DNA from 3 places in the Micromonospora sp. NPDC000121 genome. Region 1 is predicted to be linked to each of the others. Evidence: riboswitches for the same ligand, from Rfam matches in the RefSeq annotation. Region 1 holds a riboswitch; each other region holds the start of a gene.
The links. A riboswitch is a leader RNA that binds a small molecule or an ion and turns the genes downstream of it on or off. The one in region 1 is predicted to bind S-adenosylmethionine.
Positions count from the first base shown of each region.

Region 2: another riboswitch for S-adenosylmethionine. It lies ahead of ACFY23_RS13365 (ABC transporter substrate-binding protein); the one in region 1 lies ahead of thrC (threonine synthase).
Region 3: another riboswitch for S-adenosylmethionine. It lies ahead of ACFY23_RS11780 (hypothetical protein); the one in region 1 lies ahead of thrC (threonine synthase).

Region 1 is NZ_JBIAZP010000004.1:279,224-282,490, forward strand. Features, by position in the region: gene ACFY23_RS14790 (hypothetical protein) at 1-429, shown strand, start outside; gene ACFY23_RS14795 (hypothetical protein) at 478-1,203, opposite strand; SAM riboswitch class I at 1,376-1,511, shown strand; gene thrC (threonine synthase) at 1,522-2,808, shown strand; gene ACFY23_RS14805 (GNAT family N-acetyltransferase) at 3,178-3,267, shown strand, end outside.
Region 2 is NZ_JBIAZP010000003.1:632,796-636,062, reverse strand. Features, by position in the region: gene ACFY23_RS13375 (response regulator transcription factor) at 1-10, shown strand, start outside; gene ACFY23_RS13370 (RraA family protein) at 179-871, shown strand; SAM riboswitch class IV at 1,044-1,155, shown strand; gene ACFY23_RS13365 (ABC transporter substrate-binding protein) at 1,426-2,298, shown strand; gene ACFY23_RS13360 (amino acid ABC transporter permease) at 2,342-3,121, shown strand; gene ACFY23_RS13355 (amino acid ABC transporter ATP-binding protein) at 3,124-3,267, shown strand, end outside.
Region 3 is NZ_JBIAZP010000003.1:262,692-265,958, forward strand. Features, by position in the region: gene ACFY23_RS11770 (nucleoside hydrolase) at 1-216, shown strand, start outside; gene ACFY23_RS11775 (ribokinase) at 183-1,145, shown strand; gene ACFY23_RS11780 (hypothetical protein) at 1,383-1,985, opposite strand; SAM riboswitch class IV at 2,014-2,134, opposite strand; partial or broken gene ACFY23_RS11785 (DUF6244 family protein) at 2,281-2,373, opposite strand; gene ACFY23_RS11790 (hypothetical protein) at 2,447-2,734, opposite strand; gene ACFY23_RS11795 (tetratricopeptide repeat protein) at 3,060-3,267, shown strand, end outside.

The DNA.
Region 1 (3,267 bases):
GGTGCCGAGTCCCGGCAGGGCCTGCTGTGGGACCTGACCGGTGGGCCGACGGACAAACCGCGCGGCCCGTACGTCCTGGACGAGGGCGAGCCGCACGAGGGCCAGTTGTACTTCCGCCGCAACGTCGTCGAACTGGGCAACGGTCAGTCGAACATGGCGTTCCGTATCCAACCCGAGGTGTCGACCCACACGTGCGAGTGGCACATCGTCGCCTCGTACACCGACACGACCGGTTCCCACGAGCAACGCATCCCGAGCGGCACGGGCACGTTCACCACCGAGGCCATCCCGTCGCAGCCCGTGCAGTACTTCGAGCGCGTACCGGCCTCGGGGTGGGGCTGCCTCGGCGAGGTGAGTCAGCAGGGTTGCACGGCCACCGAATTCGTACGGCTACCGAGGCCACCAGCCCGCCGAGGGGGCCCGAGCTGAGGCGGCCGGTCGCAAGGTCGTCTGCTCGGTACGACCATAGGCGGGGCGTCAGCGGGAACGGGGCCTGCGCTTGCGGGTGGGGGAGTCGGGGGAGTCGGGAGAGTCCGCCGTGGTGCCGGAGTCGGCGCTGTCCCCGTCGCCCGACGCCCCGGTCACCCGGGCGTCGGTGTGGCTCAGCTCGGCCAGCGTCGTGCCCCTGAGCTGGTAGACGGCGGTGCGCCGGATGCTCAGCTCCGCCATCGGGGCGTTCGCGGGCCGAGTCAGGTAGACGACCGTCGCCCTGCCGTCGCGCACGCTGACGCTCTCCACCGGCGTACGGTCGCCGAGGTCGACCTGGGCCTGGTAGTCCGGCTCGCCCTCGACGTTGCGCCAGGCGGCGAAGGTGAAGAAGCGGCCGGTGCCGCCGCCGTCGAGCACGATCACGCCGACCGCGTCGTCCGCCCCGTCGCCGTCGAGGTCGCCCACGGCGCACGGCTGCTGCAACTCCACCGTCGTGCCGTTCCGGTCGGACCAGCGGCCGTTCACGAGGCGGATCGGGTCGGCGTACCCCCGGTAGCGGACCTTCCCGCTGCCGACCCGGGTGTCGCGCAGCTCGGCGCAGGTGAGCTGGTCGGCCGCGCGGCGGGGGGTCGGGGTCGCCTGCGTGGCCGAGGTGCCGGACGGCCGGTCGGCGGACCGGTTCCGCTTCTTCCGGCTGCCCGAGGAGCAGGCGGTGGTGAACACCAGCGCGCAGGCGAGGGAGAGCGCCACCACCGGGACGAGCTTGCGACGCATCGCGCGGTTCCTTTCCGTCAACGAGCCCGCACGGTAGCGGGTCTCCGCCAGCCCGAACGGCAGTGGGCCGCGTCACCATGTGAGCGCTCCCGCACAGGCGGGCAGCTCACAGCGTGGGATCTGTCGTCGGCCCGGGCGGCGACAGCGCTTAGACTCGGCGGAACAACTGCATACCTCATCCAGAGGGGCTGAGGGATACGGCCCGACGACGCCCCGGCAACCACCCCGCGCGCTCACCGCAGAGCGACCGGCGGGGCAGGTGCCAATTCCGTCCCCGCCGCAGAGCGCGATGCGGGGAAAGATGAGAGGAATCTCGACATGACGTCGACGCTCGCCGCCTCCGGCATCGACACCGCCGCCAGCCCCGCCCGCGCCCTGGTCTGCCGCGCCTGTTCGGCCCGCTACCCGCTCGCCGCCCAGCACGCCTGCTACGAGTGCTTCGGCCCGCTGGAGGTCGACTACGACGCCGCCGCGCTGGCGACGGTTACCCGGGAGCAGATCGAGGCCGGCCCGCAGAACATCTGGCGGTACGCGGCGCTGCTGCCCGCCGGCCAGGACCCGGCGACCCGGGTCACCCTCGACCCCGGCCTCACCCCGCTGGTCGCCGCCCCGCATCTCGCCGCCGAGCTGGGCATCACCGCTCCGCTCTGGGTCAAGGACGACAGCGCCAACCCGACCCACTCGTTCAAGGACCGGGTGGTCTCGGTGGCGCTGACCGCCGCCCGGGCGCTCGGCTTCACCCGCTACGCCTGCGCCTCCACCGGCAACCTGGCCAACTCCGTCGCCGCGCACGCCGCCCGGGCCGGGGCGCCGTCGGTGGTCTTCATCCCCGGCGACCTGGAGCAGGGCAAGGTCGTCACGACCGCGGTCTACGGCGGCGAGCTGGTCGCCGTCGACGGCTCGTACGACGACGTGAACCGGCTCTGCGGCGAGCTGGTGGAGACGGACGAGTTCGAGGACACCGCGTTCGTCAACGTCAACGTCCGCCCCTACTACGCCGAGGGGTCGAAGACGCTCGGCTACGAGGTGGCCGAGCAGCTCGGCTGGCGGATCCCGGCGCAGGTGGTCATCCCGATGGCCTCCGGGGAGCTGCTCACCAAGGTCGACAAGGCGTTCGCCGAGCTGGTCGAGATCGGGCTGGTCGAGGCGCCGGCCGGCGGCTGGAAGGTCTTCGGCGCCCAGTCGGCCGGCTGCAACCCGATCGCCGCCGCCCTGCACGCCGAGACCGACACGATCACGCCGGTCAAGCCGACGGGCATCGCCAAGTCGCTGAACATCGGCGACCCGGCCGCCGGCCTCTACGCCCTGGAGGCGGTCCGCCGCACCGGGGGCTGGATGGAGTACGTCGACGACGACGAGATCCGTGCCGGCATCCAGTTGCTGGCCCGCACCACCGGCGTGTTCGCCGAGACCGCGGGCGGGGTGACCGTGGCGGTGCTGCGCAAGCTGGTCGAGTCCGGCCGGCTCGACCCGACCGCGGAGACCGTCGTCTTCAACACCGGCGAGGGCCTCAAGACCCTCGACGCGATCGCCGCCCAGGCCGGCCCCACCCACCGCATCAGGCCCTCGCTGCGCGCCGCCCGCGACGCCGGCCTCCTCGGCTGACCTGTCCTACCCCCGCCCGCCGCGCTCGGGCGCACCCGGCCGGCCCGCTGCTGTTCGGGCGGGTCGATGGCACAACGTGCACGATCGCGGCGCGGACGGGGGAGGGGCGGCTCGCCCGGACGGGGGATCGGGTCGATCCGCCGGGTAACTGGCTTTTCGCTGTGAGTGCGGAAAACGCGCCGACAAGGACTTGACGGCAGGAACCGGACGGCGCAAGATGCTTCGTGCGGGAGGGCGTTTCGCCGGAGACTTTGAGTTCTTGCGACCCAACGCCGGAGGCGTTGTGCGAGCGTCCCTCCCGACCAACGTCCGATCGGGCCAGCGGTTTAATCGCTGGCCCGATCGTCGTTCCCGGGCCACCCTCGGAGCATGAGCATCACGATCGCGCCGATCGACGCCGCCGACCAGACCGCGATCGACGCGGCGTACGAGATCGGCGCGGCGGCCAACGACGTCGAC
Region 2 (3,267 bases), on a different contig from region 1:
ACAGCCGTGATGTCCGAGTCGGCAGCCCAGGCGACGACGTGACTGCTCGACGGCGTGCCGCGGCGCCTCGTCGGTTGATCACCTGCCGGGCCAGCGGGTCCGGATTGGACCTGGCCACCACGCGGGCCGGCCTCCCTACGATGACGGTCCACGCCTCGGACACCGCCGGGAGGACCCCATGCCGGAGCGCTTCGCCGACCTGTCCACGCCGCTGATCGCCGACGCCTGCGTACGGCTGGGCGTGCCGCTGCGCGCCGCGCCGGCCGGCATCCGGGCGGTCGTCCCCGGCCACCGCCTCGCCGGGCGGGTGCTGCCGGTGCGCCACCACGGCAGCGTCGACGTGTTCCTGGAGGCGTACGCGGCCGCGGCCCCGGGCGACGTGCTGGTGATCGACAACGGCGGTCGGACGGACGAGGCGTGCGTCGGCGACCTGGCGGTGCTGGAGGGCGTCGCGGCCGGCATCGCGGGCCTCGTGGTCTGGGGCCTGCACCGGGACACGCCCGAGCTGGTGGAGATCGGCCTGCCCGTGTTCAGCTACGGCAGCCTGCCGCTGGGCCCGGACCGCCTCGACGAGCGGGGGCCGCAGACGCTCACCAGCGCCCGGGTGGGACCGCACCTGGTGAGCGCCGACGACCTCGTCGTCGCCGACGACGACGGGGTGCTGTTCGTCCCCGCCGGTCGGGCCGGGGAGGTGTTCGCGGCGGCGCAGCGGATCCGGGGCGTCGAGCGGATCCAGGCGCAGCGCATCCGCGCCGGCGAGACGCTGCGCGAGCAGACCGGGTTCGCCGACTACCTCGCCCGCCGCGCCACCGACCCCGGCTACACCTTCCGGCAGCACCTGCGGCGCGTGGGCGGCGCGATCGAGGAGTGACGGCCCCCGGGCCGGCCCCGGGCCGCCGCCCCGCCGGGGCGGCCTCGGCGTCGGCCTCGGTGCCTGCCCGGGTCGGCACCGGTCTCCCCCGCGCCGCCGGGCGGCGGCGACACGTGAGGGTGGTCATAGCGGCTGGACGCCCCACCATGGGGGGCTGCTAGCCTCGTCGGCAGGTCATGAGCGCCAGCGTCAAGCCCCGGCTCGCTGGCCGGCAACCCTCGTCCGCGCAGGGGTGCCCCGGGTGAAGACCAGGCACCGGAGCCGCTCCGGTGCAAGCGTGGCCTGGTTCCCAGGTCAGCAACGACCGAGGAGAGCCATGCCCTTCCGCATCTGCGTCATACCGACGGACCCCGCCGCGACCCCGGCGCCGCCCCTGACCCGGCGCCGCCACGTCGACATGATGCGGGTCTGCAGCGCCTCGTGTCGCCCCGGCGACCCGCGCTAGCCGCGCACCGACCCCCTTCCCAGGACCACCTTCAGCGGTACGCCCCACCGGGCGCACCGCCGGCGACGCACGCCCGTGCCCGCCGTCGGAGACACCTTTCGGAGACACTGTGCGATTCCTTCCCGCCCTCACCCGCGCCGCCGCCCTCGGCGTCGCCGCCGTTCTCGCCGCCACCACCCTGACCGCCTGCGGCGGCGACGCCTCCGAGGCGGCCGACAACCCGTACAACCTGCTCCAGCCGGGTGTGCTGCGCACCGGCACGCTCACCGACGCCCCGCCGAACGTCTTCCTGAAGGACGGCAAGTTCACCGGCTTCGACAACGACCTGCTCACCGCCGTCGCCGCCAAGATCGGCCTGAAGGTCGAGTTCGTCGGGACGGACTTCTCGGCGCTGCTCTCCCAGGTCAACACCCGCAAGTTCGACGTCGGCAGCTCCTCGATCACCATCACCGAGGCGCGGAAGAAGACCGTCGACTTCGGCAACGGCTACGACTTCGCCCACTTCGGCCTCGACGTGCCGGCCGGCTCCTCGATCACCGGCTTCGACCAGCTCGCCGGCAAGCGGGTCGCGGTCGTCCAGGGCACCGTTCAGGACGACTACGCCACCGGGAAGAACCTGAACCCGGTGCGGGTGCCCGACTACAACACCGCCCTCAACCTGCTCAAGGCGGGCACGGCCGACGCGTGGATCGCCCCGGCCGAGATCGGCGAGAAGATGGCCGGCGACAGCGGGGGCAAGGTCAAGATGGTGGCGAAGGAGCTCAGCCCGGCCCCCACGGCGTACGCGGTCGCGAAGGGCAACGACAAGCTGCGCGAGGCGCTGAACAAGGGCCTCGACGAGGTGATCGCCGACGGCACGTGGAGCCGCCTGCAGGCCCAGTACTACCCGGGCCGGCCGATCCCGGCCGACTTCAAGCCCGGCAGCGGCACGGTTCCGGTGCCGTCGGCGTCGGCCGCGCCGTCGGCGTCGGCCGCCTCCTGAGGCGTAACGGACGACGAGCGAGCGGAGCGGTAGGAGAGACGACATGGATCCGTTGAGCACCCTGTGGGAGACCTTCTTCGACTGGGACTCCATGCGCGAGGCGCTGCCCGAGATGTTGACGGTCGGGCTGCCCAACACGCTGATCCTGGCGATCTCCGCCGCTCTGCTCGGCTCGGTGCTGGGCATGGGGCTGGCCGTCGCCGGCATCTCGCGTACGCGATGGTTGCGCTGGCCGGCGCGGGTCTACACCGACGTGTTCCGCGGCCTGCCGGCCGCGGCGACCATCCTGCTCATCGGCGTCGGCCTGGCGCCGCTGGGCATGGAGGTGTGGGGGCCCAACCCGTACCCCCTGGGCATCCTGGCGCTGTCGCTGATCGCGGCGGCCTACATCGGCGAGATCTTCCGCTCCGGCATCCAGTCCGTGGAGGCCGCCCAGTTGGAGGGGGCCCGGGCGCTGGGCCTGTCCTGGGGCGAGGCGATGCGCCTGGTGATCGTGCCGCAGGGCATCCGCCGCGTGCTGCCGGCCTGGGTGAACCAGCTGATCGCGCTGATCAAGGACTCCAGCCTGGTCTACTTCCTTGGCCTGCTGGCCAGCCAGCGGGAGCTGTTCCGGATCGGGCAGGACTACGCGGCGAACACCGGCAACCAGTCGGCGCTGCTGCTGGCCGGCCTGTTCTACCTGGTGCTGACCGTGCCGCTGACCCACGCCGTGAACTGGATCGACCGACGGCTGCGGCACGGCCGGCAGGCCGCCGCGCCCGCCGACGCCGACGACGACCTCGACCTGGCGCTGCCCGGCGCCGCGGGAGGGAACCAGCGATGAGCATCGACACGACGACCTCGGTGAGCCTGAGCGTCCGCGACATGCACCTGGCCTTCGGGTCGCACCGGGTGCTGCGCGGCGTGGACCTGGACGTCGCGCGCGGCGCCACGGCCTGCGTGATCGGCCCGTCCGGCTCGGGCAAGTCC
Region 3 (3,267 bases), on a different contig from region 1:
CGATACTGCCACGACCTGGTGGCCGCAGCTGTCGTGGCGCGCCCGGAGGTGGTGGCGGTCGAGACGCCCGCCACGGTGGCCGTCGACGCGTACGGCCGGTCGGACATGACCCCGCAGGGGAACGTGGCCGTGACGGTGGTGAGCCGCCTCGACGAGACGGCGTGGCGCGAGATCGTCCTGGCATGGGCGACCGACAGAGAGGCGACGGTGCGTTGAACGGCCCGAAGATCGCGGTGGTGGGCAGCGCCAACCTTGACCGCATGGTGGTGACCGACCGGCTCCCCGGGCCGGGGGAGACCCTGACCGCCAGGGAGTATCGGGAAGGTGTCGGCGGTAAGGGCGCGAACCAGGCGATGACCATCGCCACCCTCGGTACGCCCGTCGGCTTCGTCGGATGCGTCGGCGCCGACGCCGCTGGTGAGCAGGTGCGACAGCGGCTCGCCGGCCGGGGCGTGGACGTGTCGGGGCTGACGGTCGTCCATGACGTCCCCACGGGGACCGCGCTGATCACGGTGGACAGCGCCGGCGAGAACGTGATCGTGGTGCACCCCGGGTCGAACGGCGCACTGGACGCGGCCCGCGTCGACCGGCACCGGGACATGATCGCGACGGCAGCGCTCACCCTGATGCAGTGCGAGGTCGGCACGCCCGCCCTGGAGCGGGCCGCAGCGCTGGCCGAGGGCCTCCTGGTGCTGAATCCCGCGCCCGCAACTCCGCTTTCCGACGCCCTCGTACGCCGGGTGGACGTGCTGGTGCCCAACCGGGCCGAGTTGGCGGTCCTGGCCGGCACGTCCCTGCCAGAGAGCCTGGACGACGTGGCGAGCGCCGTCGGCAAGCTCGGGCTCGCGGCGACCGTCGTGGTGACGCTCGGGTCGCAGGGCGCGGCCGTAGTGGAGCCGGACGGCCGGGTTGATCACGTTCCGGCGCTTCGTACCGAGGCCGTGGACACGACCGGCGCCGGCGACTGCTTCTGCGGAGCCCTCGCGACCGCGCTGGTGGCGCGGCCGGGCCGGGCCGTGGCGGAGGCCGCCCGCTGGGCGGCCGTCGCGGCGGCGCTGTCGACACGCGGCCGGGGCGCGCAAGGCGCGCTGCCGACCATGGACGAGGTGTCCAGGGCAATGCTGGTTGCGTCTCCAGGGGCATGACATCAGCAACTGCGCCGTAACCGCCAGCACTTCGGAGCTGGCGGCTACGGCGCACACAGCCGAAGCGCCGGGACACGTCTCCGGGAGTGGTATAGGAGCTGACCCGCTACGGCGCAAAGGCTGATCAGCCACACGACCTCTCGGGTATGGGTTGGACCGCCGGTAGAGGGAGGACCAACACCGCTTCCGTTGGCGATGCCGGGCACACCACCAACAGCAGCTGCGCCGGGATGGCGGTCATCGCGCCGAGGTTAGGAACTTGGCCTGGGCTTGCCGCAGGCTGCTGAGGTCGGCGGGTACGGGCACGACGCCGTAGCGGTCGCATGCGTCGACGCTCGCTCCGAGCGATGGTGGCCACCGCCGCTGCCACTCGACCAGGGGCACGCTTGGGCCCGCGGCGCGCAGTGGCGCGGCGAGACGGTCGAACTCCGCCTGTTGCCACTCACGCAGCGCGTTCCAGCGCCGGGTTGCGGCCATCAGCGAGCCGGCGACCTCGGTGGCTGTGGCCGCTGGCGGCTGGACCACGTCGCCGTTCATGAGTGAGTGCCGTCCCAGTGGCAGTGCGCTGCGGTGGCCGTACCGTTCGCCGACGACCTGCGAGACGTGTCGGCAGGTTTCGCAGCCCAGCCACGACCACCGGGTCCGGGTGGTCACCGTGTCGCGGACGCACAACACGCACAGGTCGAGGTCACTGGAGATGTCCTGCCCCTGCCACTGCTGCGCCCACTCCGGCGTACGTGGCTGGCAGCCGCATCGCTGCTCGCGCGGGACACCACCGCGGAGATCCCCGCAGGTCAGGCAGACCGCGAAAGAGGTTAGGCCCAGCTCTTCGAATGGCACGGTGAACTCGCTTTCCGATGCCCCGAGGCACCCGCTCTTGCCGGGCCGCAGTTCGCGGTCGGCCTGGTCTTCTCCCGGGGGCACCGTGCGCGGGTAGCGCGGTTGCCGGGTCAGCAAGCCGGGAGGCTTGACGCTGACCACTCGTGACGACAGGCAGCATAGAGATCATCGACGCAGGGAGCAACCCCGGGATCAGGCTGGCGGAGGCGGCGTCGGCGGGGTCGTAGAGCGAGTCGGCGGTCGGCTCGCAGGTCCTCTACGCTTCGACGGCCTGCTGGGCGGTGCCGGTGCGTTAGACGAGGAGCACCAACACCTGCTTGATGTTGTCGAGGGCCTGCAGGAGCGGGCCGGGTTGCCCGCCGTGCAGGACCGCGCTGACGAGGTGGCGGCTCCCAGGCAAAGCCCGGGAGCCGCCGCGGTGAGAAACTACGTCAGCCCGCAGTCGGGCCGCACTGCCAGCGTCAGCAGTAGGCCTGGTACAAGGCGAGGTTCTGCTGGTAATACGTGAAGTAGCGGCGCGCCAGGCTGCCGTAAAGGAGGCGGGCTGCCGGATCCGTGCTGCTGAACTGCAACATGTTGTACTTGAGGTACATGTTGAGGTCGCTGGTGTACTGCGCCTTCAGGTCAGCGCAATAGGTACTGGTCGTGGGCGTGGCCGTATCGGTCGCGTGGGCCGGTCCGGCGAGGCCTGCCGTTGCGGTGGCTGTGATGGCGGTGACGAGTGCGATGCGGGAAAGGAAAATGCGCACGCCGATCCTCCTTGAGTTGAGTCTCGCGAGTCCGCCGGAATCGGTTTGCCAGGCGGACCAACCTTCCGCAACAACGGACGCGAATCGGAATCCTTGTAGTGGTCTCGACCGTGGGCGATTGCGATCGCTTGTTGCTGACATGGATGTTAAGAACGGCGTACCTGCTTGATCGTCGGCCGCAGGGTTGATCAACGGGTGGACGACACCCGGTTCTCACTCCACCCCTGGGTGGACCCACGGTGGCCGCCCGGGCTCGGCGACGAGCAACCACAGGGCTGGTCTACCGGCACGCGAACCGACAGGCTGACCTTTAAGCTTGCGGTTCGTGACGACACCCCTTACCCCGGTCGAGGTGGCCTTCGCGCTGTTGCGGGAGGGCCGTCTGGGCGACGCCGAGAACATCATGACGCGCGAGCTGCAGGCCGTCGCGGACAAACACGGTCACGGCAGCCCGGAGTGGGCCTCGGCCCAGTGCGACCTCGGCAATGTGCTGCTGGACGCCGATCAACTCGACCGCGCGATCGAGTGCTACC